DNA from 3 places in the Paenibacillus lentus genome. Region 2 is predicted to be linked to each of the others. Evidence: predicted binding sites of a transcription regulator. Region 2 holds the regulator's gene; each other region holds the start of a gene.
What was found. Region 2 encodes LexA, which represses DNA repair genes until DNA is damaged. Its sites were predicted from a motif close to CGAACATATGTTCG; they were not measured.

Region 1 (9,869 bases), 440 kb from region 2:
GCCCCAGGCATACGTAAATAAAATAGATAGCCAAGGTAAGATGCGTATACATAAAGAACATTCCCCCTTCTATATACCAAACACCGGATTATTCAGGTTGATGTTCCGGCAAGCTCTCGTAATACTCTTTCAGCGCATAATAGCCGGATTTTAAATTCTCGGTGTAATTCACGGTTTCCCAAGGCGACCAAGTATATTTCGGCTGCTCCGCCAACTCGACGGCTCCATGACTGCCTGGTCCATAAACCTCCTGACTCTGACGATCCTTCATCCATGGCACGAACGTAATCCCATCGACTTCCGCCGTCGTAAACGTACGGTCTTTCTTCAGCGGGCCATAATCAATGACCTGAAGTGAACTTGGATCCGCAAAGCCGAGCAGCATCCATGGTATGCGGAGCTCTACTTCATTGCCGCTGTATTGCCATGAAGTTAGTGAACTGAAATTTGCATCATTCCGATCGGAGGTCCCCCGTACGAGACTGCCAACCGTCATATCCTTAAATGGTTGACTAAACCGAGTATCCGGCGGTGACATCGTCAGGCTGACGGCCAGCTTCCACGGCTGGAACTGCACCTTCTGCTCCTCTGTCGGTTCATCGAGCATCCAATAACCATATCGTCCATATAGACGGCGATGGAAGTCATAGTTCGGCGCCGTCCTAACTTCTGTCTCCTCATCCCGTCCGATCACAACCAAATTTTCGAGCCCATCGCTCAGCTTAATACCGGGGAGCTCCGTAATCGGCTCATTACCTCCGGGCTGCGTATGTGTCCCCAGATAAATGGGTCGGGTATCCGGATCAAAATCCTCAGCTAACGTAAGCCCTACGTACACGTAAGCCTCGTCATGCGTCACACGAAATCGTTCGATGCCAGGAGCGGGATTATTCCACGACTTGACTTCACCTTCCGGCAAAGCATCCCAATCGCTGAGCTCGCCATCGATGATAATGTCGTCTTCTTTACCCGGCCCCATGGATACGATGCCGAACAGCTTCTCGTTCGTCAGAACGTTCAGCCAATAAGAACGGCGATCCTCGGGAATTTCAAAGCGCATCGTATTCCATGTCTTCTTGAACCACTCGTCCTGCCACATGAACAATATAGCTCCGGAATAGCCCTCGTCATAAATATCTTTTGTCAAAGACACATCGATCTCCGCCTTCTCAGCATCGCTATGCCCCCCTTGATTCCGTCCACCGGGACCAATATGCGATACGCCTAAAGACGCAGGTACGCCGTACTCCGTAACCATGACCGGCATATCCTTGTAATGCTCCTTTAACTTCCGCAAATAAGCTTTGTACGTATTAAACCCGCCGTTCCCGTCAGGGATCGTCTCCAGTGTCTTATCAAGATGGAAAAAGTCCGGGTAATACGGATAAACGTGATAAGCTGCAAAATACCCTGCCTCCCAGTCCACCGGTTCGATGTGCGTAGCGTCTACGCTAACCAAATCCTCCTCGAACAATGGCTCTCCGGGATGCTCAAGCACATCCGTCGTGACCCAGTTCGTAAAGGTCATCGGATGCTGCCAGCCGTAGCCGGCTTCCAGTTCAGCCGTCTGATCGATCAGTTCAGCAAGCCAGCTCTCGAACGGACTGGCCTTCTCCAGCGCCGAGAAATGCTTGCCTTTATAAGGCGGAATTGACGATGCATAAAGCGTGTTCGTGTTGTCAACCATTTCGGGATCCCACTCCGTACCGATATGCCAGGCCATCAAATAAGGCCCTGCATTCGCTCTATACTTTCCTCCCGAAGCTCCTGGCTGCACCGGTATTTTCAAATCTCCATACACCGCTTTTACCGCTTTTTCGATTTCCTTGTGGAACGTATCTTTAATTCCAGGATTATATGCATCCTTAAGCTCGATCAATTGCTCTTCAGGCGACCAAATACCCTGAATGAAATACAATGGATCGTCTCCCTTATCCCTGTTGTATTTAACTAAGGACGTATAGAACACCGGGTTATGCACCGTATAAATACGGATTACGTTTGCGCCCATATCATCGATCTGTTTGAACCAGCGCAAATAATCCTCTTCTGTGATCGGGAATTCCCCTGGAAAATGACCAGGAACCGTAGCTCCCAAGTTGACGCCCTTCACGAAAATCTCCTGCCATTTGCCCTCGCCCTTATACTCCATAAATCGGTCCCCCGAAGTCTGGAACTTGATTTTTGCACCATTTGAAGCTTGGTAAGTTGTATGGGACGGAGGCAGGCTTGAGATGATGAGGTAAATTCCCCCGGCGATCAAAATACCGCCAAGTACAAGTAAAATAACTAGCCTTTTTCGTGCTAATGTTGTCATCGGTTTTGCTCCTGTCACCTCGCTATTTTTTTGTATGCAGGCGATTTTACCAGTACGATCCCCTCACACCTCCACTCCTCACGTATTACCTCTATCATTAACCAAGTACTCTAATAAAGTAACTAGGCTGATAGAAGCGTTTTGTATCTGGGCCCTTTCTTGTGCATTCAAAGCCTTTTAGCACGGTTTTCCCGGTTAATTCCATCATCGCCTTTAAATTACTGGACCTCTCGTCCTTATGAAAAGGACTTGAAAAACGAAGCAATACCTTGCTACATTTCCAAGTCGCTGTTTTCACAGAACACCGTGCCCCTGCCGTTCGCTCATATTAGACGCGCAACTTTTTTCGAAGTTTCGTTCTATTTTTACACCGGTTTCCATAAAGGTTACAAATTTGATACCAAAGTCTCGATGTAAAATCGCTTAACGGCGCGGTTTTTGATCATTTTTCCAATTTATGTAATCCCATCAAAAAACGTACGCTAGTCCTATTCTAGGCTCAATAGATGCCAAGTAATTTTATTCCAGTATTTCCCATGGGACTTTAAGGTCCTACAGATGACTTCTTACCCACCAATCCTGTCTAAAAAAATAACCATTTAGTTGCAAAAAATATATTATTAAGGAACTATAGCCAAGTATCCATTTTCCATAAAATTCACTTGCATAACGAACCTACGTTCGGTATATAATAGATAAACGAATATACGTTCGCATTATGGTGGTGTAATATCATGACTAACTCAATGATCGAGACAGAAGAAGATATTCAAATCATCAAAGAGTACACCTTGCTGCCTATTTTACTCGATATGCTGGCAAGGGATATCCAGGAGTTAAGCCTGCATCAGAACAAGCTAATTTATAATCTGGTTATTTTTAACCTCAAGAAGATTGAGAACAGCATTCACCTTGAACTGAAAATGCTTAGAAGCAAAATGCGCCAGTATCACATTCAAGTGCTTCATACGACGATGAATACGTTGGGGGTCGAGGTAGAATATAGGGTTCGAGGCTATATTCATCATTTCAGGATGCTGAGAAGTTTAGTAAAAGCGGAGCTAATGATTCTTCTAACAAGACTATGGGAGGCACCAAGAGATGAAGAACGCACGCGATAGAACTATTTTTTTGGCAGATTGCCAGAGCTTCTATGCCAGCATTGAGAAAGCCGATCATCCGGAATGCAAGAATAAGCCCGTGGCTGTAGCCGGCGATCCGGCCCGCCGTTCAGGAATTATCCTGGCGGCCTGCCCCATCGCCAAAAGCTTCGGAGTAACTACTGCAGAACGATTAGGTGAAGCGATTCGGAAATGTCCTGAGCTCGTCGTTATGCGTCCGCGGATGCAGCATTACATCGATGTATCGCTGATGATTACGGATATTTATCGGGAATATACCGACCTGGTCGAAATTTTCTCGATTGATGAGCAATTTCTTGACGTATCCGGAAGCCTTCATCTATTTCAAAACGATCCGCTCGTTATGGCTAAATCCATTCAGCAGAAAGTGCTAAAGCAAACTGGAGTCTGGGTTCGGATCGGCATCAGCTCTAACAAAATGCTTGCTAAGCTGGCAACGGACATTTGGGCAAAGAAAAATGAGAGCGGGCTGTATGTTCTACCCAGCGTTAACGTGCCATCCGCACTTTGGCCACAGCCGATCCCCAAAATGTTCGGAGTCGGCTCACGGATGGCCGCTCACTTCACACGGCTCGGGATGTATCAGATTGGCGATATCGCCAAAACACCTTTACCCGTGCTGAAAAATAAATTCCGCGCACGCTTCGGAAAGCAAAGCGATATTCAGGCGGAAGTGATGTGGAGAACGGCGAACGGACTGGATGATTCCCCAGTTACGCCGCGCACCTTCGACGCCGCGCCAAAATCGGTCAGCCACATGATGACGCTGCCGAGAGACTACACCGAGCCTGAGGAAATCGACACTATTTTGCTGGAGCTTGTGGAGGAAGTATGCCGAGATTGCCGGCGCAAGGGGTATATGGGACAGGTGATTACCGTCAGCTGCCTATGCAGCCCTTATGACGCGCGGATCGGTTTCTCCCGGCAAATGAAAATGCCGGATCCGACCCATCACACGAACACCGTGTATGAAGCAGCCAAGAAGCTGTTTTACCGTTATTGGAACAGCCTGCCAGTACGCCGATTAGGGATTGCGCTTAGCAATCTTGCAGCGGATAGCGGATACCAATTGACCCTTTTCGAAGATCAGGTGAAATTTCGTGCACTGGATCGAGTGACCGATCAGATCAAAGACCGCTATGGTAGTGCAGCTATAGTCCGGGCCTCCTCATTAACGACATCAGGGCAAGCAAGAGAACGGGCACGCAAGATTGGAGGACACTATAAATGAGTAAAAAGCTTACAGGCAACGGCCTATGGGAATCAAGCCGGATGATGCTTCCTCAGCACAAGGAACAGTCCGTATTGACTAGGCGTGAATCCGGGACAAATTCGGCAGCAAACGATTCAGCGATTCCAGCCCCTTTTCCCCCAACAGCCAAAGACATGGAAGCCATCAGAAGATACATCGTTCTGCCTGTCGCCCTCCAAGTCGTCGAGAAGAAGAAGCGGGAGGTTGAAATGTCATCCCAGACCTTCAGATCCCTTTATGCCGTGGCGACGAATGTGCTCGCCCAACATATCAGAGAGGATATGCAGCGTTGCCGAAAATCGCTGGTCGAGCAGCAAATCCGCATTTTCGAGCCATCGATGGACGGCCTGGACGTTCATTACCGCTTCATCTGCCGCGGAGCTGAAAATGGGTTTACGATGACGAAGGATTTTTTAAAATCCCAGGTCAGCCTGACGATTGGACAATACACGAATAATTTGATCGCGATTCTGCGCGGAACAAAAAGCCGGTAATCCGATCCTTTTTACGGGCTGAATCCATAGGATACCTGTCCAATTCATCCTCCCTTCTTAAGCATATGTATAATGGTATATTCACCATCAACTCCCCATTTGAAGTGGAGGTGAGGATTATACTTGTACAACAATATACGTTATCACCGAACACCCCCTACTCTACCTTATACTACATGGCAAGAAGCGCCCGCCCTGGACCGGCCGTTATGATCGTTGCAGGCATACACGGCAATGAAACCGCCAGCATTCAGGCCGCCAACAAGCTCGTCCGCATGATCGGCAAAGATCAGCTGCTGATTCATAAAGGCAGTCTAATGATCGTGCCTATCGTCAATAAAAAAGCATATCGCCAGCGTATTCGCGGTGTGCCGGATTTGAATCGCACCTTTCCCCGGAAAGCAGGCCAAGCGGCGAAGCATCCGTTGTCCGCAGCGTTGTTTGAAGCCGCAAAACGCTATCGTCCGTCCTGGTACTTGGATCTCCATGAAGCAAATGGACTGTCGCAGCGCAATGCCAAAGTGCTGGGCCAGACGCTGATCACCAATCCGGGCAGCCCTGCCGTGCCTGCTGCCCGAAAGGTCATCAAAACCATTAATCGCAGCATCGCCAACCATTCCCATTACTTTAACCTTCGGCTGCATGAACTCCCCGGCTCTTCCCGCACCGCCGCGGCCCGCATTTTGGGAGCCAGGGCAGTTACCATAGAAACGGGCTGGAGCCTTCCTTTTTCAACCCGTGTGCAATATCAAATCGACATTGTGCGCCGCTTTCTCAGCGAAGCTGAACTAATGAAAGGCTAGCATTCTGAGTATAGGACTGTCATACTTCTATCAAGTAAACAGATGAAAAGGTAACTTTAACCGGGTATCGCTCATGCCGAGCGCACTTTAAAAAAGATGACTTCTGAATTCATCAGAAGTCATCTTTTGGCTGCCTAAACCAGATTATGATTTGAAATGGACGGACTTGTTTAAAATATTTGCCCTTTTAGCCATGTAGAATCCCCTCCAAGTTCTGAGTATCTACTTAAAGGGGATAATACCAGCTTGAAAATAGACGAATGAATGATTCCATGCTTTACAGGCTTACCTAAACATCCCCCACAATTTAATTAAATGAAGCGTATTGCGCGGGTCAATCCTTTGAGCGATAACAAACTGAACGATCTGCTCCTCCTGTACACTTGTCAATCGTTCGTTCAGGATCGATGATGCTGATTTAACCAAGCGTCTCACCTTGCTCCGATCCTGCAAATCCGCTTTCGTGAGGCCATCAACGAGACCCTTAATGCGTTCCTTTACGGCCGGATTTTTCATTTTCAGCTTAATGCGCTCCACTAGTTGCGGACTAATCCCATATTGCTGATAACTCAAGACTGCACACCTCCCGTCACATACTATCCCACTAATATATGACGGATAGGATGTACATGTTGCTCTGCTTCTAATCAGAACATCCATTAAGATTTTATTTTAGGAAGGAAATCGCTTCGTGCGTTTGTCCCAGTCTAGCTATGGTCGCTTCAAATTGCGTAGATGCATAAGCAAAAAACAGTATATCGATGACGACGAGCTGCGCAAGCCGGGAACCAGTAGCTCCACTGCGCAGCGTAGCTTCCGGTGCAAGTGGCGTATACAGCATGCTATCTGCTAATTCGGATACTTTATGATTTCCGAACCGGGATATACCGATGCTGTGCACCCCATACTGCTTCGCCACTCGAAACAACTGAACAACTTCCTTCGTATTTCCGCTATAAGAAACACCCATAAACAACGCATCGGCAGGAGCGCTTGCCAATGCGGCAGCAAGCAAATGTCCGTCCTGCAGCGCTGAGGCCTGTTTACCAAGGCGAAGCCATTTCTGGGCGGCATCCGCTGCAACAATCCCGGAAGCTCCGACTCCGTACATGTAAATGACGGGGGCTTTGCGGAAAAGGCCGACGACCTTTTCAATCAGTTCCGGCTGCAGATGCAGTACCGTATCCTGAATAGCCTGCAGACTGTTGGCCACCGTTTTTTGAATCACATTATGCACTGTCTCGCCGCGCTCAATATCATAATAGCCCGGCTTCTGCAGCTTGGCATTATCTACCGAAAGCCGCACCTTCAAGTCCGGAAAGCCAGTTAAACCGAGGGAGCGGCACAGACGTGTAATCGCCGCCGCACTCGTCCCTGCCTTTTCCGCCATGGCATGAATGCTCAGCTTCGAAACTTCCTCTGGCGCATCCAAAATATATTGAGCCGCCTTCCGTTCAGATTCCGGCAGTTGCGGCAGCATAGCCTCGATTTGCACTACGATGCTTCCCGTCACTCGTCATCTCCCCTGTCCATGATTCTCTTACTTATTATGCTCTACAAGCATCTGCTTTGTAAAACCGAAGAAATAAGTAAGCAAAAACCCCGCGGTATAGGATATGAGCAGCCCGGCTAAATAAGCCAATACCGTCATACCAAAATCCATCGGCCCTTTCATCAGCGGAATAAGAACGAGGCCAGATGGACCGATCGCCACAGAGCCAATGAACCGTTCCGACATGGCGAACAGCCCAAGCAGCGCTCCGCCAAATCCTCCGCCCCCTCTACCGCTTTGATAAAAGCACTGGTTCCCCCAGCAATCAAACCTATGACTTGCTCCGGAGAAATCCCGAAGGTCGGCGGACATTCCACCGCATCCAATAGTCCAATTCTCCCACTCGTGCCTGCCCCCATATAAATGAGCCGCCCCCCACTACGTAGTGCTTTCGTAATCGCCCGAACCGCTTTAGCAATCTGGGGAATTTGCTGCTTCACCGCTCCTGCTATTTTGGCGTCCTCCTCATTCATGACCATCAACAGCTCTTCTATATTCATGCGATCCAAGTGCATCGTTCGTTCATTTCGGGTTTCCGTAGTTAATTTATCCAACATAAATCCTCCCACCTCCTAATTCATTTTGAAATCGCTTTCTTTATTAACATTATATCTCCTTTGATACTTAATATCAATATATAATTATATATATAAAATATTATTTCAAAACTTACCCCTACCCCTTCATATGGGCAAAAAAATGCCCTCCGTAAACTTGAAAATCAGCTTACGGAAGGCATTGCTCGTATTGGCCTATGTGACCATCGCTATAACTAAGCCATGGCTATGTCTCGCGTCAATCGATCAGCTCGCCTTGAAACACCTGTTCCCGCTGCAAGTATCCACGCAGCGGCTCATACTGCGGCGACGTCCAAAATGACGCGTCGCCGACCAACTGGGCGGCATCGTCCCGCGCCGCCTCCAACACCGCGAAATCGCTGACCATGTCCGCGATTCGGAATTCCGGCACCCCGCTCTGCTTGGTGCCAAAAAAATCCCCGGGACCGCGCAGCTCCAGGTCCCGTCGGGCCACTTCGAAGCCGTCGTCCGTCTCGGTCATGACCTTCATTCGTTCCTGACCAACCTCCGACTTCGGCTCGGCGATGAGCACGCAATACGAAGCGTGCTCCCCCCGACCAACCCGGCCGCGCAGCTGGTGCAGCTGCGACAGGCCGAAGCGATCCGCGTCCATAACGATCATCAGCGTCGCGTTCGGCACATCGACGCCGACCTCAACCACGGTCGTCGAAACGAGCAGCTGCACCTCATTGTCATAGAACGAACGCATAACCTCATCCTTCTCAGCCGCGGTCATCCGCCCATGCAGCAGTCCGACGTTGAGGTTCGGGAACGCCTGCTGCATCGATACATGCAGATCGATGGCATTCTGCACGTCCAGCTTCTCGGACTCCTCAATCAGCGGGCAGATCAAGTAAGCCTGCCTACCCGCGGATACCTCGCGCTGGATGAACCCGAGCACCCGATCCATCATATGGTGCTTCACCCAATAGGTCGAAATCGGCTTGCGCCCCTTCGGCCGCTCCGACAGCGTGGACACGTCCATATCACCGAAGGCCGTAATCGCCAGTGTCCGGGGAATCGGGGTGGCCGTCATCGTCAGCACGTCCGGGTTGAAGCCTTTACGCCGCAATATGCTGCGCTGGTTGACGCCAAATCGATGCTGCTCATCAGTCACAACGAGGCTGAGCGAGCGGAAGAACACATCCTCCTGAATAAGCGCATGAGTGCCAACCACGATATCCGTCAGCCCCATCTGCATCGAAGCGATCAAATCCTTACGCTTGCGTCCAGTTACACTTCCTGTAAGTAAACCAACAGTAATACCAAAGGGCTCAAACAATCGGGACAATGAGCGCATATGCTGTTCCGCCAATATTTCGGTCGGCACCATAAACGCGCCCTGATGGCCCGATTTGACGGCCGCATATAGCGCGATGGCTGCCACGACCGTTTTGCCGGAGCCTACGTCCCCTTGGAGCAGTCGATTCATACAAAATGGCGAACGCATATCCTGCAATATCTCCAGCTCCACTTTCTTCTGCGCATCCGTCAGTTCGAAGGGAAGGCTGCGAACGAACTCGCGGATCGTCGCATTATCGACCTCATGCTTGACTCCATCCATCCGTTCATGATTCATCGCCCGATAGGCCTGCAGCTTCAGTTGAAACAGGAACAGCTCTTCATAGACCATGCGCCGCCGCGCCTGCTGGCCTTCCTCACTATCCTGAGGCTGATGAATGCGCCAAATCGCCTGCCGCCTCGGCATCAATGAATACTTCTTTAGAAGCT
Region 2 (9,869 bases):
TCTTCGTAAATTTGCGAGTTAAGGCAGCTCCTCCGACGAGAATCGGCACCTCAATTCCTGCGTTTCGCAAATCTTGAGCGGTTAAAACCATTTGCTGTGCGGACTTCACAAGCAGACCGGATAAACCGATCGCATCGGGCTTTTCTTCACGATAAGCCTCAATAATACGCTCCGGTGGTACTTTTATACCCAAATTAATGATTTGATAACCATTGTTGGATAAAATGATCTCCACCAGATTCTTCCCAATATCATGAACATCGCCTTTTACCGTGGCGAGCAAGATTTTACCTTTAACGGAGGACTCGTCTTTTTCCATAAACGGCTCCAGGAAAGCCACCGATGCCTTCATCACTTCAGCGCTTTGCAGAACCTCTGCAACGATCAGCTCATTGTTATTGAACAGACGGCCGACTTCTTCCATCCCTGCCATTAAAGGACCGTTAATAATATCTAAGGGGCTGTATTTCTTAAGAGCCTCCTCCAAATCTGGTATCAAGCCTTCCTTGCTGCCTTCCACAACATAACTGGCGAGCCGCTCCTCCAGAGTGAGAGAATCCGCCTTTACCTTCTTCTCCACTTTTTTGTCCCGAAAAGCGGCGACAAACGCGGCGAGCGTCTCATCATTCGTATTAAAAATAAGTTCCTCCGCTAAGCGGCGGTCTTCTTCCGAGATCGATGCGTAACGCTCCAGCTTCTCCGTATTGACGATCGCGTAATCGAGGCCCGCTTTTGTACAGTGGTACAAATAGACAGAGTTCAGCACCTCGCGGCCAGCATCAGGCAACCCGAAGGAGATATTGCTCAGACCAAGAATCGTCTTAGCTCTCGGGTATTTCTCCTTGATCATGCGAATCCCTTCAATGGTCTCCACTGCAGACCCGATATACTGAGGATCTCCAGAGCCGACCGGGAACATATTCGGATCAAATATAATATCCTCCGGCTGTAACCCGTATTTATGAACAAGCAACTCATAGGCCCGGGTAGCCACCTCCATCTTCGCCTCACGGGATACCGCTTGTCCGCGCTCATCAATCAAAATACAGACGACGGCAGCGCCGTATCGATGAATCAGCGGAACGATCTGCTCGAATTTCGTCTCCCCATCCTCAAGGTTAATGGAGTTAATAATCGCCTTGCCTTGGGAATATTTGAGCGCCAGCTCTATAATATGATCATAGGTGGAATCAATCATTATCGGCGCTTTGATTTTTTTTGTAACCATAGGATAGAAATTTTCCACTGCATAGGCTTCGTCAATATCCGTATCCTGTAGGTTAATATCGATGACCATCGCTCCGCCCTTCACTTGCGAGCGAGCAATTTCCGATGCCTCATCGAACTTTCCTTCCTTAATTAGGCGTTTGAATTTTCGCGAACCGGAAATATTTGTCCGCTCACCGATCATAATCGGACGATTATCTTCCTCGAGATATACCGTCTCAATACCGGACACGGCAGCGGGGTGTTTTCCGTTAAGTTCACGCGGGGCATACTGTCTCAACGTCTCAACAAGCGCGGCAATATGCTCTGGCGTTGTGCCACAGCAACCTCCAGCGATGTTCAGCCAGCCTTGCTCGGCAAAAGCACCCATTTTCCTTGCCAGTGATTCCGGCGACTCATGGTACTTACCGTTCTCATCAGGCAGCCCCGCATTCGGATAACAGCTTACCCCTGCACTGGACATATCGGATAAAGTACGAATGTGATCCCGCATAAACTCAGGACCTGTAGCGCAGTTCAAGCCGAAGGAAATCGGCTTCAAATGCTCCAGCGAGATGTAGAAAGCCTCAATATTCTGTCCCGCAAGCGTCGTGCCCATTGGCTCAATTGTGCCCGAAATCATCAGCGGCAACTTCTTGCCCGTTGCTTCGTACGCGCGGGTAATACCGATACTGCCCGCCTTCACGTTTAGCGTATCCTGCGACGTCTCCAGCAGCAAAACATCGACCCCTGCCTCCACTAGTGCAAGCGCCTGTTCCTCATAGCTATCGACCAACTCATCAAATGTGACGCCTCCTGTGACCGATAAAGTTTTTGTCGTTGGACCCAAAGCCCCGACAACATATCTCGGATGGTCTGGCGTACTGTACTTTTCGGCAGCGGCAATCGCCAAGCGGGCAGCCGCCAAGTTGATTTCACGCGATTTATCTTGTATATCGTATTCGGCCAGTACAACGGAAGTCGCACCGAACGTATTTGTTGAAATTAAATCGGCGCCAGCTTCCAAATACTTTTCGTGAATCCTCTGGATCACGTCAGGACGGGTGAGCACGAGCATCTCATTACAGCCGTCCAGCTCTTCACCGCCAAAATCGACTGGTGATAAATCCTCCTGCTGAATCATAGTACCCATGGCACCGTCGAGGATCAATATTCGTTCTTTCATTCTGGACTCTAAGCTAGGCTTACTCATGATCTTTATCCCTCCCACAAAACATTAACATTTAGTTTAACAGAACAAAGCGTTAAAGGAAAGGGCTCCAATCTATTTAGATGAATCTGCAAACCCTCTTATGGCGTGTGATGGACTCGTAAGGCACAAATCAATTTAGGTGTCGACAACACGGGAAGGTATCAGATATAATGCAATCATATCAAAACGAAAGCGGGGTAAACCTATGGCGGAAATCAGAATAAGAAACACGAACGAAATTATTTCCGGTGACGACAATGTTCGGAAATTCCTGAGCCGATACGAAGTGATCTATGAACACTGGGACGTGGGTAAACTCCCTGCTCAGCTTCAAGACAATTTCACTTTATCCGATGAACAAAAGAGCGAAATTCTGAATACCTTTGAAGCAGAAATTCAAGATTTGGTCGCACGACGCGGTTATCGCACGTGGGATGTCATTACTTTGAGCGAGGCGACGCCAAATATCGAGGAACTCCTTGCTAAATTTGAGCAGATTCATACGCATACAGAAGACGAAATCCGCGTCATCATCTCTGGAGCAGGAACCTTTATCATTAAAGGCGATGATGAAACAGGTTATTTTGACGTTAATCTCGTACCTGGCGATCTGATCTCGGTGCCTGAAAATACGGCTCATTTCTTCACATTGACCGATGAGCGTAAGGTCGTAGCTGTCCGCCTTTTTGTGGAGGAGAATGGTTGGATTGCTCACCCATACGATGATCCTACCTTCCAGAAATCCTAGCTTGTTGATCTCGGGCAACAAATCCATAATAAGATGAAAAAAGAAGCTGCTCCGATTCCGCAAGACACGGAAGCCCGGAGCAGCTTCTTCTATTGTTAGTTCTGGTTAATTGCAGCCACAATATCATGAAGCTCGGATAAATGTTTGATTTCGTAGTCTGGAACAATTTCATCGTCCCGCATGTGACCAACACGGTTGATCCACACCGCTGTCATGCCCACGCCAAGCGAACCAATGATGTCTGTAGTGAGCTTGTCCCCTACCATGATCGCTTCCTTCGCTTCAACGCCAAGCCGCTCCAGCGCATGCTGGAAGATCGACGGATCCGGTTTGCCTTTGCCGAACGCCCCGGAAATTATAATTTCGTCAAAATATGGGGCTAGATCTGGAACACCATCCAGCTTCTCCCGCTGTAATGCCGGGCAGCCATTGGTAAGAAGCAGCAACTTTACTTGCCCTTTAAGCTCCTTCAGCACCTGAAATGTCTCCTCGTATACATGCGGACGGGAGCGACGTTCTTGGCCAAACTGTTCAGCAAGCTCAGCTGCCAGTTCTTCGTTATCAACGCCTAAAGCAAGCAAACCTAGACGCCAGGACTCCTTGCGGTATCCCGGAGCCAACCGCTCTAGTTTGCGAAATTCAGGCTGCTCGCCAGCCGAGAAATGGGCCCACAGGCCCTCGAATGGATTGATCCCAATCATTTTTGTGAATGGAAAAGTCTCATATGATTCATATAACGCTCTAGCTTCCTTGCGAACTGCCTCTTCCAACTTCTCAGGATTCGTACCTACCGCCGCTTGTGCCTTTAAGCACGTTTCTCTAAATGCCTCATGCACGCTACGCTCGTCCCATAACAACGTATCGTCCAAATCGAAACATACCGCTTTGATTGTCATCTCTGTCTGTCCTCTCTTCTCCCTAATAATGAAATGTTCCCTGCTTTAGATTGTACTTCATTTATTCTTTAATGAAATTAACTTTATGTGCTTTCGCGAAAGTTTCCAATCGTTCTGCCATCGCTGGGGTATCAAACAAATTACGTCTGCGGTGGAACACCCAGTTCTGCCCGCTAGCTTTCGGCGTAATCACGATTTTGTTTGCAGATGCTGTGATTTTGCTGATTTGACCGGCTTCAAGCATTCGATCCCGATTAAACTTCGCCGTGAATAAGTAATTTTTGTTGATTCGCAAATAAGGCTTGTTGAGAAATAGAGCAATAGCCAAAATAACGTATAGAACAATGGTAAGCCAGAACATCGTTGTACTTACCTCTGCTCCGCCGCCCGCTAAAGCCACACCTGCGTATAGCCCGGCCAAGAGGACTAATAAGAGCGGAAGGATTATTTTCCTACCTTTAAAAATATCGCCGTCTCCCCTAGGTCCCATCGTACTCCCCGAGCCCACACGGCCGCTGCCCTTGTTATTGAGCGGGTTTTTCCCTTTCTTGTTCAGTTTCATCTGATTGCGCTCAACTTTTCTGTCAAATGAAGCCATCGATCTTCTTCCTCCTAGATGATTAAATATTTCTGCTGAATTTGCTTAAAAATCGGGCGGGGTACTCATCGGGCAGTGCGCTCACTTCATCCAGTCGTTGACGCAGCTCAAACGGCAATCTCCAGCCGACCGAGCCCATATTCTCCTCGAACTGCTCGAACGTACTCGCACCAAAGATCGGAGATGTTATGCAAGGCTGCTCCAGCAGCCAATTCAGCGATACCTGTGCCGGGGTTTTGCCCGTTTCTTCGGCTACCTGAAGTACGGCTTCTAAAATCGCAAAGTTCTTATCTAAAGCTCGGTTCTCCCAACTGCTTTCTCCAGATTTCGCTGTGCCGAGACGACCCTCGCTTGGCGCTTTGCCCTGGCGGTATTTTCCCGTCAAGAATCCACCGCCCAGCGGTGCCCATGGAATAATTCCGACCTTCTCCTCCGCGCAAAGCGAGACGAGCTCGCGCTCCGCTTCCCTATTGATTAGACTGTACTGCTGCTGCAAGGAAATATACCTGGAGTATCCTCTGAATTCGCTGATACCGAGACTTTTCATCAGCTGCCATGACAAATAGTTAGAGCATCCGATGTAACGCACTTTCCCTGAGGAAATCAAATCATCCAAGGCACGCAGCGTCTCTTCAACTGGAGTATCCGCATCCCACACATGAATTTGATAAAGATCGATGTAATCCGTCCCCAGCCTTTTTAGACTGGCGTCAACACCGTCCATGATCCGCTTGCGCGAAGCGCCAAACCCGTTAACGTCAGGTGATGTCCGCATACGAACCTTGGTAGCTAAAATAACTTCCGAGCGTCGGTCTTTAATATGCTTGCCTACGATCTCTTCGGAGCGCCCTTCGGTATACACATCGGCCGTATCAATAAAGTTCCCCCCCTGATCGAGAAAAGCATGGATCATTTTGGCCGATTCCGCTTCATCCGTTTGACCACCAAAGGTCATACTCCCCAAACATAGCCGCGACACAGCTAAACCGCTTCTGCCAAGATATGCGTATTCCATCATTTTGAACCTCCTTGCTCATATGTAAAGCCGACCAATGGCCGGCCTATTTATTTATCCACCACTTCAATGGATTCAAGCTGCTGGCGGAAATTTCTTCTTATGTTCTGAAGATAGGTCTCACGCAGTTGCGCACGTTCCAGCATCTCATCCTCTGTCAGCCCTTCGGCCTTATTCTTACGTGCTAATTCATTAATACGTTTAACCATTGCATCTATATCCATATTGTCCTCCTGATGATTTAATCATGATACCTCTAATGCAAATACCAGCCAAGACGCTATGAAAGCAGCAGTATCGCGCAAGGCATTCATCCTTACATTGACATGACAAACAGAGCTTGTCAAGACAGCAAACCCAGATTTGATTTCTATTGGATAAGGGCGACAAACGCGACATTACAGGGTGATAAATGGCGATCTTGCCAATACAGCATCTTCTTCAAGAATAAGTGTTAAGACAATTGTAGTCAAACAGTACAATCTGCCTTCCTGCAGGGCACCGTTAACATGTTAATTCGCTACGCTTGCTACCGCAATGATTGTAGTACAGCAAAAAAAAGGAACTGCAGAGATCCCTGTGGTTCCTTCTTTCATAAATTAAACTTGGATTTAGGTAGATTGAAAATACCGATCATTTCATAGGCATAATCAGAATATCCCCAGGTTGAATATTGCTGCCTTTTAGATTATTTGCTCTCTTTATAGCATCGACATAGATTCTCGTATCCATGTTACCTGGTTTATGAGTAACAGCAAGCTTCCATAGTGAATCCTCGCGTTTAACCACAACGGTTTCTACCTTCTCATTGGCATGACCAGGAGACGAGGCTACCACCGTAACCATCCCGGCCCATGCAATCACCACTAGCAGAATAAATAGGATTGCTTTAATTAAACTTGTTTTGGAGAAAATATTCGGCATAAAGTTAGTAAGACCTTCATTCCAGCGGGAAAAGATTGTTCGCAGCGCACCTTGATCCCGTGAATCTGATTTACGATCATAAATACTTTGATATGTACTATATCTCAACATAATAATATCACTCCAAACAAATGTTCTTATGATTCGAAATTATATTAACACGAACACTTGTTTGATTCAATAGTTTTTTTAGAACAATTGTTCCCCTATTTTTATAGCAGTTATAACATCTTTTAAATCTAATACAGACTAATTCATATACGTACCTTATAAATATAGTTATCTTATAATCTTCATTTCGACTCACATTATTTAGAACTCATGTTTGTGCGAACGGAAGTTCTATGTTATAATTTTTCCAAACGTTACTAAATGGGGTTGATGGATGATGTCGAAAGTTTCTAGCCGTCAGCAAGCTATTCTTGAATTTATACGCTCTGAAGTAAGATTGAAAGGTTACCCGCCTTCCGTACGCGAAATCGGCGAAGCCGTCGGACTAGCTTCCAGTTCCACTGTACACGGACATCTGGATCGGCTAGAGAAGAAAGGATTTATCCGGCGTGATCCTACGAAGCCTAGAGCGATCGAATTGCTTGGACAAGAAGATTCAGAGAATCTCGGTCTGTTTGCACATTCCGTAGCACGCGTTCCTGTCATTGGCAAAGTGACTGCCGGAGTTCCGATAACAGCTACGGAGAACATTGAGGATTATTTCCCACTTCCACAGCAATATGCGGGAGATGGTGAAATTTTTATGTTATCCGTCGTTGGCGACAGCATGATTGAAGCAGGGATTCATAGCGGAGACTATGTTATTGTACGTAAACAACAAACAGCCAACAACGGTGAGATCGTCGTTGCCATGACCGAAGACGACGAAGCGACAATAAAGACGTTCTACAAGGAGAAGGATCATATCCGTCTTCAGCCTGAGAATCCGACGATGGAGCCGCTGCGTTTAAAGCATGTAACGATATTGGGCAAAGTTGTCGGCCTGTTCCGCGATCTACACTAAAATTGCAATGAAGAAAGGGCATACCCCGAAAGGTACGCCCTTTTTTTCAAACTATAAACTTAACTATTTGCGCAAAAAGTGTAAATAAGCTTCATTAAAAGCCTCTAGTTCATCATAAAACACCCCATGCCCGCTCCTCTCAAATCGGTAGAGCTCAGATTGTGGAATTCCCCGATGTAATACCTCTGCCGATGCAAAAGGAACGTATTGATCATGTGCTCCATGGAATAGTCCTGTCGGAACCGTAATTCGATTCAGATCAGGCCGCAAGTCTTCATCCCGCAAAGAAAACAAGCATTGAATTGTGCCATGACCGGATGCCGCTAGTCCTAAATCTTGAAACCAATCCCGAAAGGCCGGAGTAATTTTGCTATAAAAAAATTTCTCCCCGAACTCCGCCACCATCTGTGGACGATTCCTATAGGTTTGATTAATGAGTGCATTTATATCTTCAACGGGAAGTCCATAGGGATAATTCTTCGATTTTGAAAATCGCGGGGCGGCCGCTGAAATCAGCACTAACTTGCACACCCCGTAGCCTGCATAACGAGCCATATATCGAATGGCAATCGCTCCGCCGATCGAAAACCCGGTAAGTATAAATGAGTTGAGCCCAAGTGATGCCACGACAGCGCGCACATCGTCGGCAAGTCTGTTGTAATCATACCCCATCCACGGGCGATCCGATTTCCCGAACCCGCGTAAATCTATACCTATACAGCGGTACCCATATTTAGGGAGAATATTCCACTGATATTCAAACATTTTATGATTGACCGGCCAGCCATGGATAAACAGAATCGGTATACTTCCGGGACCGGGATTAACATCTTCGACAAATATTTTTACCCCTTGTTCTACCTCGATATAGCACATCGTATCTACTCCCTTCTAAACGCGGTAAATGAGAACGCATATATTATAGAAGGTATGCAGTAAATCTGTGCTTTATATCGGGTACAGCTCCTGCTGATCGCCTATTTCTTTTCTGCAATCCTTACACAATCCGGCAACCTGGCCCCAATCATTCGAATAAAAAATGAGCTCCTTAGCTCTATTACACTTAGAGCACTTCTGATTGCCTGGAGCAATAATGTCCGAATCGATTGAGGAGCGCCGTTTTTTAGAAAATTGGATGACATTACTTTTCTGACTCACAGAATATCTCGACCTCATTACGGCGATAACGATCCATACTGCGCTCATAAGTATTAATAGAATAAATACAATTAACCACAATGTCATAAGTGATATCTCCTAAATAATTAATTGAATTCTGTTTCTAACAAGGCTATCACAGTCACATACTACTCTTTTGAGCTTAACGAGATAAGTTGCCGTTGTAAACACCAGAAAGCCCTGAAGCTTTTGCCCCAAGGCTATTGTAAGTGATTTTCTTTAAGATAAATGGTGCAGAAAATCTCATACTTTCTATTAGGAGAAAACATGCCGTTCTTAACACATTAGTGTGCTTTTTCCTTCGTAAAGCTGCCCCCCATAACATCGGACACGGTCTCGATCGCAATAAATGCTCCAGGATCAATTTCTCGAACGACCGTTTTCAACATGGACAACTCCAGCCGACTGACGACGCAATAAATGACTTGCATCTCCTCCTTGCTCATCCCGCCTCTGGCATAAAGGTATGTTGTACTTCTACCCAAATTTCTCATAATCGCTTCCGCAACTTCCTCATATTGCTTTGTAATGATCGTTACGGACTTCGATTCATCCAGGCCTTCTACAATAATATCCATTATTTTAGATGCAATAAAGTATGTAAAAATCGAATACATCGCGGAATCCCAACCAAGCAAGAAGCCAGCAACGATAAAAATAACAATGTTAATAACGAGAATGATCTGCCCCACAGAAACATTTACTTTCTTCGAGAATAAAATAGCTACAATCTCCGCTCCATCCGTCGTTCCTCCAAGCCTTAGCACTAAACCGACACCTCCACCAAGAAGCAAGGCACCAAATAGTACGGCAAGTAATTTATCATGCGTAAAAGCCTCAACATGATGCAAAAACCCCGAAGTCAAAGAGAGCACCGCGATACCGTAAAGAGAAGAGAACGCGAATTTCTTACCTACCTGTTTATATGCGACAAAAACAAAAGGAAGATTTATCACAAATAGGAATATCCCTAACGGAATACCGGTAATATTCGTTAACATCAGCGATATCCCCGTTATTCCGCCATCAATAATCGCATTAGGTACCAGAAATAGTTCCAAGCCTACCCCGGCAA
Region 3 (9,869 bases), 460 kb from region 2:
GTACCTCCCTGGGAATAATGGTTGATTCCACTACTTAGAAGATATTCGGTAGAAGCGAAAAAATTCCTGCTTTTTCCCCTGTACTCGTCCCCTGTAACCACCATTTCAGCTATTGTCTTCGACTTACTCCATGATCCATTCATCTTCCAGCAGACGAATTTTTTGAATCTGCTTGGCTCGACCTGAAGCCTCATCTATCTCTACAACTACTGCATGAAAATGCCATTTCCCTTCACATACCTGAAAACGTACTGGCAGCTGTGTCGTGAACTTCCGCAGCACCGCTTCCCTTTCCATGCCAAGCACGCCTTCCCGCGAGCCTACCATGCCCACGTCGGTCAAATAGGCCGTTCCTTGAGGCAATATAATATCATCGTTGCTTTGCACATGCGTATGCGTTCCTACAACGAGGGAAGCCCGGCCATCCAGATGCCAGCCCATCGCAATTTTCTCTGAAGTAGCCTCTGCATGAAAATCCACGAGGATGCATTTGTGTTTCTTTGCTAATTTTCCTATGATCTCGTCTGCCGCCCGGAATGGATCGTCAATCGCAGGAAGAAATGTTCTCCCCATTAAATTAACGATCGCCAGTTCCTTCCCGTTCGCTTTAATTACGGTATGACCGAGCCCAGGGGTACCTGGGGGGAAATTAGCTGGCCGAATCATCCGTGGCTCATCATCGATAAATTCAAATATTTCCTTATTGTCCCATGTGTGATTTCCCATTGTAAGACCATGTACGCCAAGCTCGAAAAACTCTTTAGCAATCGCCGCAGTGATCCCTCTTCCCCCCGCAGCATTTTCACCATTGGCAATGATGACCTGCGGGCCAAATTTGGACTTCAATTGCGGCAGCGTTTGCTTCAATGCTTTGCGTCCCGTACTTCCCACAATATCTCCGATAAATAAGACCTTAATAATGGGTTCCTCCCTAAAATCAAAATTATTCTCTCATAAGCATGAGAAAAAGCGGCCCCATAAGGGCCACTTCTCATCATTAACTTTACTTCGCATATTCAACCGCCCGCGTCTCACGAATGACGGTAACTTTGATATGACCCGGATAGTCCAGTTCATTCTCAATCGTCTTCGTAATATCTCTAGCCAGACGGAATGCTTCCGCATCGTCGATTTTATCAGGCTGTACCATGACACGAACTTCACGTCCAGCTTGAATGGCATAGGATTTCTCCACGCCTTCAAACGATTCCGAAATTTCCTCCAACTTCTCAAGGCGTCGGATATACGTCTCCAACGTCTCGCGACGAGCGCCTGGTCTTGCCGCTGATAAAGCATCAGCCGCACCAACCAGCATGGCGATCACCGATGTAGCCTCGCAGTCCCCGTGATGGGATGCAATACTATTAATAACCACCGGATGCTCCTTGTACTTCTTAGCCAGTTCCACGCCGATCTCGACATGAGACCCTTCCACTTCATGATCAAGCGCTTTACCGATATCATGCAGCAGTCCCGCTCGCTTAGCCAGAACGATATCTTCGCCTAATTCGCCAGCCATCAGACCTGCCAAATAAGCAACTTCCATCGAATGCTTCAGCACGTTTTGACCGTAGCTTGTCCGGAATTTAAGACGTCCCAAAATTTTGATCAGATCCGGATGGAGCGCATGAACGCCAACTTCGAAAGTCGCTTGTTCACCGTATTCACGAATCCGTTCATCGACCTCGCGACGTGATTTCTCAACCATTTCTTCAATCCGCGCCGGATGAATCCGTCCATCTGCTACCAGCTTCTCCAGCGCAGTACGGGCAATTTCGCGACGAATCGGATCAAAGCCCGACAAGATGACCGCTTCAGGCGTATCATCAATAATAAGATCAATCCCGGTCAGCGTCTCAAGCGCACGGATATTCCGGCCTTCACGACCGATGATCCGCCCCTTCATCTCTTCGTTCGGCAACGCTACAACAGAAACGGTGGTCTCCGCAACATGATCGGCCGCACATCGTTGAATAGCTAGCGTAATGATTTCGCGCGATTTCTTATCGGCGTCTTCTTTCGCCTGCTGTTCAATATCTTTAATCAGCTGCGCCGTCTCATGGCGTACTTCCTGCTCCACATTATTCAGGATAATAACTCTAGCATCCTCCATCGTTAGGTTAGAGATCCGTTCCAATTCCTGAACTTGGCTTTTGTAGATCTGGTCAATTTGCTGCTGTGTCTCTTCAATTCGCTTCTCTTTGCCTGCCACCTGCTCTTCTTTTCGTTCGAGCGATTCTAATTTTTTATCCAGCGACTCTTCCTTTTGCAACAATCGTCTTTCTTGCCGTTGAACTTCATTCCGACGTTCACGAATGTCTTTATCAGCTTCAGTCCGGATTTTATGGACTTCGTCCTTAGCCTCCAGAACTGTTTCTTTCTTCAGTGCTTCTGCGTCTTTCTTTGCGCTTTCCAAGATTTGACTAGCAGCGTGTTCCGCACTGGAAATTTTAGCTTCTGCAAGAGATTTGCGAATAAAATATCCGATCACGAACCCAAAGAATAAAGCGGCTGCAACGAGAGCGACCCAGACTCCATCGTGCATCTGTTCACCTCCTCGTTGATTCCTCCAAGGCATTCCTTGGGATACTTGCAGTTGTAGTTAACTTCCTCAATTCATCATCATTACTAAGAATCGAATACAGGCCGATTCAGGTAGGCCGCTCATGGTAAAACATGAGCCAATTCGTTATAAGCCTTCATGATTGGCGAATAGAATGTGTACAGAGTCATGATTTTGGAAGGAAAAAAGGACTCTGCGCATATAGACATTTTATTATTTGACGAAAGATATTGTCAAGCAATTGACGGTATCTCTACCACCAGGCCTATCCCTCTTCCCATTCCTCCGTACTTTCCTGGCCTTCCTGGTCGACCAATTCGCGAAGAACTTTGGAAACAAGTCCTCCAGAGTATCCTCTGCGCATTAAAAACGCTCCCGTTTTCCGCCTTTTGTCCATACTTTCGCCTTTTGTAGAATTCCATTTCTTGAGCCCCAACTGGAATGCACTGGCATATTCATCCTCTTCACTAACCTCGCCAAGCGCCTCCTCGATTAAAGGCTTCGCAATGCCCTTCTGGCGTAGTTCATGGCGAATCCATAGTTTTCCCTTTCCACGATTACCAACACGCTGCTTGGCCCATTCCTGAGCGTATGCGGCATCATCCACAAGTCTCTCTTGCGTAAGCCTGCGAATCACGTCACTTACCACAGATTCGCTCCAGCCCTTTTCTCCAAGCCGCTGAGTGATTTCATAAACCGTACGCGGCTTCCGGCTTAAATACACAAGAGCATCGCTGTAGCTTCTCTGGCGCTCATCCGCAGCTATAATTTCCTCTAAGTCAGCCTTAGCAAATGTCGCACCCTTGATCATCCGATATTTAATCATAACATCTTCATGAACTTCCATGGAATAGGAATCGAAATGAATTCGATAACGAAATTTGGGGCGCTTTAGAGCTTCCACCCTTGTAATTTCTAATTCCTGGTCCTCCGGGAAATCCGCAACCCCTGGTCCCTCGTTAAAGAATTCTTCTTTAGTATTTCCCCAAAAACGCTCTTCAGATATATCAACTATTCCCTCGACTTCCTCCAAGTGGCTCTCCCCCTTCTCTGAGGGTTTCAGTTTCCTCCGGTTGCCGTACCGCTCGTGCATCGGACAATCCTCCTTGCTGCGATTCTTCTTGTTTATTCCGTCAGAAGACATGGCTTGGTTTGTACCCATTATCTAAAATAAAAGCGCTCTGTTCTGGACACACCAGATTACAGAGCGCATATCATTATAAATTATTATTCCTCGAAAAGCGCCTGCTCTTCTTTGGCTTCTTTTTCTAATTCGTCCGCCGATGCCACAGGAACCACCGCAGTCAAATTACTGACTTCGCGAATTTTCTGTTCAATCGCGTCAGCGATCTGCGGATTATCCTTTAAGTATTGCTTCGCATTCTCGCGGCCTTGACCAAGCCGCTCGCCAGAATACGAATACCAGGCTCCACTCTTGTCGACGATGTCATGCTCTACGCCGATATCAATAATACTGCCTTCTCTAGAAATACCTTCACCATACATAATATCAATCTCAGCCTGCTTAAAAGGAGGGGCCACTTTATTCTTGACAACCTTGACGCGCGTACGGTTACCAACCATATCATTCCCCATCTTGATCGTCTCTACACGACGCACATCCAAACGGATTGTAGAGTAAAATTTCAGAGCCCGTCCACCGGGCGTTGTCTCTGGATTACCGAACATAATGCCGACTTTCTCACGCAATTGGTTAATGAAGATCGCAATCGTCTTTGATTTACTGATCGCTCCCGACAACTTACGAAGCGCCTGAGACATCAATCTTGCCTGTAAGCCGACGTGCGAATCCCCCATTTCGCCTTCAATTTCCGCTTTCGGAACCAGCGCTGCAACGGAGTCGATAACGATAATGTCGACGGCGCCGCTTCTTACGAGTGCTTCCGCAATTTCAAGCGCCTGCTCCCCAGTATCTGGCTGAGAAAGCAGCAACTCGTCAATATTAACGCCAAGCTTGCTGGCGTAAGAAGGATCCAACGCATGCTCCGCATCGATGAACGCAGCTTGTCCGCCAATTTTCTGAACTTCTGCAATGGCATGCAGGGCTACGGTCGTCTTACCTGAGGATTCCGGCCCGTAAACTTCAATAATTCGGCCACGCGGCAACCCGCCTGTGCCAAGAGCTATATCTAACGCCAACGAGCCACTGGGAACAATTTCCACCTGCATATGAGTGGACTCACCTAGCTTCATAATCGAACCTTTACCGAATTGCTTTTCTATTTGACGAAGCGCCATATCGAGCGCTGCACGACGATCTGACAATTAGCTCACATCCTTATCAAATTGATTAATCATAGGACTTCATATTTGTAATTGTACCTTGTTTTGGAACGTTTGCCAAGCACTTTTTCGAACATACATTCGGGGGGGGGGGGGGGGGGGGGGGGGGGCTCAACCCACCCAAACCCTCCCTTACCGTAAGGGAGGGCCCCCGCAGGGCTTGCAGCCCTCGGGATTCCCGCAAATTGGAGGAACGTGGGAGGAGCAGAGGTGCTCCTGCCGCTGTCCCCTTTGGGGATGCGCTCTAAGTTTGTGCATAGAACGCTTTTCCCCCTTCGGGTACGTCTTACATTAGGTTCACCTGGGTTACCTGAAAACACGCTGCTCAAAGAGACAAGTTAGCGCTACCGAGTTAGTTCGCTGCTACTAGCCGCTTGTCGCCCTTTGGGCACGCTTTAGGTTTGCGCTCCTGCAAGGTGACCCTGGAGTTATGATCGTGCGATTTCCTTCTACTTCCTGCAAGGAGGGCGCTATCCCTGCGGGACTGGCTTGGGTCTGTTCATGAGCTAAACACATGTTAGATAAATAAGGGCTATTTTTGCAAATCTATGACACCAAATGGGTCGTCCCGGGACAACAGAAAAAGAACCGCAGCACAACAAATCAGTTAGGCTACGGTTCTTCCGTGATCTCATTATACATCGAAGCATAGACGCTTGCAAATATGATTACGCCTCGTCAGCTATCTCTTTCAATTGCTTCCACAGGTGGTATAGAATCGTCTTAGCAGAGCGAGTGCGGATTGTTTCTCGGTTCCCCTTCAAGTTCAGTTCCAGAACAAGGGTATCGTGCTCGCGTCGGGAAATACCGATATATACAAGGCCGACTGGCTTACGCTCCGAATACCCGGGGCCGGCAACGCCGGTAATCGACAAGCCGAAATCTGTATCCACGATCATTCGCACCTGCTCAGCAAGTACCTTTGCAGTCTCAGCGCTGACGGCACCAGGAGCATTTTCGCCCTCTAGCAAGTCATGTGGAACGTGAAGGAGCTTCTCTTTCATTTCATTGGAGTAGCAGACGATTCCGCCTTGGAATACCGCACCACTGCCTGGAATAGAAGTCAAGGTCTCCATCAATAAGCCACCGGTGCAGCTTTCGGCGCAGCTCACCGTGAGGTTCAGCTCAGTAAGCATATCTATAATCGTCTTCTCGATTGGAATATCCCCGGTAGCATACAAATGATCTCCGAGCCGAGAGGCTATTTCCTTCTCTAGCGTGTCCAGCTTGGCCATCGCTTCGCTTTCGCTGTCCGCCTTCGTTGTAATGCGCAAGGTAACCTCACTCTCTTTAGCATACGGAGCTACGGTTGGATCGCTTTGTTTCTCGATCAGATCGATAACCCGAGTTTCCAAAGCAGATTCTCCGATTCCCGCGAATTTCAGCATTTTCGAATAAATCGGCTTTTCATGAGTTAGAACTTGCTGCAGTATCCAGGTTTTCGCCTGATTTTGAAACATAGGAATCAACTCTTTCGGCGGCCCGGGCAATACAATATAGAACTTGCCATTATGAGCGATAGCATTCCCTACAGCGAGCCCCGTCTCATTCGGCAACGGCGTACATCCATCTATAGCATGCGCCTGGCGCCGATTATTCTCGGTCATCGGAATATTTCGCCCCCGGAAGAACCGGTCAATGTTATCCATCGCCATGCGATCATAATGGAGGTTTCTTCCTAATACTGACGCTAATGCCTCTTTCGTTAAATCATCTTGCGTTGGACCGATGCCACCTGAGAAAATGAGCACATCCGCTCTGGATTCAGCGGTATGAATCGCTTGGCGCAAGCGATCCATATTGTCACCAACAACAGTTTGGAAATATACGTCAATTCCGAGAGAAGCCAATTCCTGAGACAAAAACTGGGCATTCGTATTCACAATTTGTCCGAGCAAAAGCTCGGTGCCTACCGCGATAATTTCAGCTTTCATATCTCTCCATCGTCTCCTTCTGCCACCAAAATAAAAACAGTCAGTTCTCCAATTTAACTTTTAGAGAATGAAAGCAGCTTTTTGTTCTTCACAAAATAATCGATGCCGGAGTATATCGTAATTAATGTAGCAATCCATATCGCGATTTCATCGAATGGAATATTGAGCCATTCAAAAGGAAAATTGTTCAGAAGCAGCGCTGAAATCGCAATGATTTGAGCAATCGTCTTCGCCTTTCCCCAGTTGCTGGCCGCAATTACCGCCCCTTCCAGCAAGGCGATTTCCCGCAAACCCGTCACCGCAAACTCACGGCTAATGATAATGATTGCAATAATCGCTTCGATTTCGCCCATCGCAACGAGCGCAACCAACACTGCGGCAACCAGCAATTTATCCGCAAGCGGATCCAGCAGCTTGCCAAGATTCGTAACCAAATTATGCTTGCGGGCAATATATCCATCAATGCCATCCGTACTAGCAGCTATTATAAACAGTAAAGCCCCAATCAACTGATTTACCGGCAGTGTAAACGAACCCAATGACAGTTCATAAGACCACCACGGGAAATCCACCAGCAAAAAGACGAGCATAACCGGGATCATAAAAATTCGGGCAATTGTAATGCGATTAGGTAAATTCAAAGGACACCCTCCCCGGACAAATCATATTCATAAGCATGCGTAATCCGCACTTTAGCCATCTCGCCGATGCCGACGGGACAGTTTGTTACATACACTTCACCATCAATTTCGGGCGCATCAAATTGCGAACGCCCAATATAGACGTCGCTACGTCCATCATAACGCTCCACAAGCACGTCCAGGACTTGTCCCACGAATTTACTGGCATTCTCATTAGAGACCTCTCGCTGAATTTCCATCAGCGTCGTGGCACGCCATTCCTTCACCTCATCTGGAATTTGATCCGGCAGCCTTGACGCCGGCGTATCTTCTTCCTTTGAATAGGTAAATACGCCTAAACGGTCAAACTTGATCTCTCTTACGAAATCGCATAGACGAGCAAAATCATCTTCTGTCTCACCCGGAAATCCGACGATAAGGGAAGTTCGGAGCGAAACATTCGGAATACGGGAACGTATTTTGGCAATCAGCTCGCGGATGTCACGATTCCGCCCCGGTCTGCGCATCCGTTTGAGCAGAGCATCCTCACTATGCTGCAGCGGCATGTCAACATATTTACATATCTTTGGATTCGTTGCAATCATCTCAATTAATTCATCCGTGAAGAAGCCCGGGTATGCATAGTGCAGTCGTACCCATTCGATACCGTTAACCTTTGTAACCTGATCCATCAATTCAGCGAGCTTATATTCACCATAAAGATCCGTTCCGTAATTCGTCGAGTCCTGTGCGATCAGACTGATCTCCTTTACCCCTTGCGACGCCATAAGCTTGCCCTCAGCCACAATCGATTCCATCGAACGACTGCGAAACTTCCCGCGCATTATCGGAATGCTGCAAAAAGTACAGTTATTATCGCAGCCCTCCGCGATTTTTACATATGTAGTATACTTAGCTGTCGATACTTTACGAGGGAGAACCTCCTCATAATTAAACACAGGATTCCCGACTTGAATCGGTTTCTTACCTTTCAGGGCTTCGTCCACGATCTGAGCAATATTATAAAAATCCCCGGTTCCGACAATACCGTCGATCTCCGGCATTTCTTCCATTAGGGCCTGCTTGTAGCGCTGAGTCAGACAACCGGATACAATGAGCGCCTTCAGGTTCGCTGTCTCTTTTAAATCAGCTAAATCGAGAATCGTATTCACTGATTCTTCTTTGGCAGCATCAATAAATCCACAGGTGTTAACGATAATAACCGTCGCCTCTCCACGATCCTCCACAAGACGATAGCCTCTCTGATCGATTAGTCCTGACATAATTTCCGAGTCAACCAGGTTTTTCTCACAACCAAGTGTAACGATTTTCACTTTTTCTGTCATATATCAGTATCCCCCAATGAAATTAGCCGATTACCCGTTTTTCCCTACAAGTATAAGCTTTAGGAACATACCGTGTCAAAAACGTGTAAAGGTCTCTCACCACGCGATTAACGCAGCGAAAGACCAACATTTTTAAACGCCTATTTGAAGTTGGTAAATTGTAAATCGAGCGACAGATCCCCTTTGCGGAGCATCTGCATCACCTGCTGCAGATCATCCTTGCTCTTGCCGGTAACCCGGATTTGATCGCCTTGAATTTGGCTTTTGACCTTCAGCTTTGAATCGCGGATCATCACATTAATTTTCTTAGCATTCTCCGCATCAATGCCTTGTTTCAGCTTAATACGCTGACGCACCGTTCCTAGCGACGCCGGCTCTACTTTACCGTAATCCAAGTTCTTGATCGGCAACCCTCTCTTAATCATTTTCGATTGCAGAATATCAATGACAGCGCCGAGCTTGTAATCATCGTCTGAGACGACAACCAATTCATCCTTCTCGACTTTAAGCTCGGTCTTGCTCCCTTTGAAGTCAAATCGGTTAGCTATTTCCCGCTCCGTCTGGTCGATCGCATTCGTAAGTTCCTGCATGTCCATTTTGGAGACGATATCAAATGAGCTTTCAGAAGCCATATTTCTCCGTCCTTTCCTGTTTACTTATCTCTAATTAATTATATGTAATCCTATGGGCAAAGTCCAACCTCACAGTGTCATTGAACCTGAGCAGTTGGATCATCAAATTTAGAAATATGCAAAAAAGGTATTCCTCGGATAACGCCCGAAGAATACCCTTTTCTTGCACATTACAGCAATCAATCTTTTAATTAGGTTGTTTCTCTCCGGGGGTTAAAGCGGTTATTCTGTACTCAGATCGGAGTCAGCATCACTTTCCCTTCCAGCTTCGGCTTCTGTGCCAGATGCACCTGTATCCATGTTAAGCTGGATTTTGGAAGTATTCTTGCCATCCTCAACGACCTGTCCCGCCACAGTAATTTGCGTGTACGAGGAAGCCCCCGATTTAATATACATTCCTTCAGGACCAAGTTCATAAGTCAGCACTTCGCCCTCAGATGTATTATCGAAGTACAGCTTCTCACCGTCCT

Region 1: EIM92_RS13295 (YhjD family protein) is a predicted target of LexA. The motif match lies at 3,018-3,031, and genes of this name have one in related genera.
Region 3: recA (recombinase RecA) is a predicted target of LexA. The motif match lies at 4,938-4,951, and genes of this name have one in related genera.

The regions. Positions count from the first base shown of each region.
Region 1 covers NZ_CP034248.1:2,977,267-2,987,135, reverse strand. The annotation lists gene EIM92_RS13305 (HEAT repeat domain-containing protein) at 1-52, opposite strand, end outside; gene EIM92_RS13300 (glycoside hydrolase family 5 protein) at 89-2,317, opposite strand; gene EIM92_RS13295 (YhjD family protein) at 3,052-3,438, shown strand; gene EIM92_RS13290 (DNA polymerase IV) at 3,419-4,690, shown strand; gene EIM92_RS23920 (YhjD family protein) at 4,687-5,205, shown strand; gene EIM92_RS13280 (succinylglutamate desuccinylase/aspartoacylase family protein) at 5,325-6,008, shown strand; gene EIM92_RS13275 (stage VI sporulation protein F) at 6,294-6,581, opposite strand; gene EIM92_RS13270 (MurR/RpiR family transcriptional regulator) at 6,676-7,521, opposite strand; partial or broken gene EIM92_RS13260 (N-acetylmuramic acid 6-phosphate etherase) at 7,767-8,117, opposite strand; gene recG (ATP-dependent DNA helicase RecG) at 8,356-9,869, opposite strand, start outside.
Region 2 covers NZ_CP034248.1:3,415,533-3,425,401, reverse strand. The annotation lists gene metH (methionine synthase) at 1-2,419, opposite strand, end outside; gene EIM92_RS15430 (cupin domain-containing protein) at 2,625-3,167, shown strand; gene EIM92_RS15425 (HAD family hydrolase) at 3,263-4,063, opposite strand; gene EIM92_RS15420 (hypothetical protein) at 4,125-4,661, opposite strand; gene EIM92_RS15415 (aldo/keto reductase) at 4,684-5,676, opposite strand; gene EIM92_RS15410 (DUF896 domain-containing protein) at 5,727-5,900, opposite strand; gene EIM92_RS15405 (LysM peptidoglycan-binding domain-containing protein) at 6,310-6,711, opposite strand; gene lexA (transcriptional repressor LexA) at 6,989-7,615, shown strand; gene EIM92_RS15395 (alpha/beta fold hydrolase) at 7,679-8,491, opposite strand; gene EIM92_RS15390 (hypothetical protein) at 8,564-8,860, opposite strand; gene EIM92_RS15385 (YitT family protein) at 9,079-9,869, opposite strand, start outside.
Region 3 covers NZ_CP034248.1:3,879,497-3,889,365, forward strand. The annotation lists gene EIM92_RS17460 (TIGR00282 family metallophosphoesterase) at 124-918, opposite strand; gene rny (ribonuclease Y) at 1,004-2,545, opposite strand; gene EIM92_RS17470 (regulatory protein RecX) at 2,829-3,656, opposite strand; gene recA (recombinase RecA) at 3,791-4,849, opposite strand; gene EIM92_RS17480 (competence/damage-inducible protein A) at 5,536-6,801, opposite strand; gene pgsA (CDP-diacylglycerol--glycerol-3-phosphate 3-phosphatidyltransferase) at 6,855-7,442, opposite strand; gene rimO (30S ribosomal protein S12 methylthiotransferase RimO) at 7,439-8,767, opposite strand; gene EIM92_RS17495 (YajQ family cyclic di-GMP-binding protein) at 8,908-9,399, opposite strand; gene EIM92_RS17500 (helix-turn-helix domain-containing protein) at 9,622-9,869, opposite strand, start outside.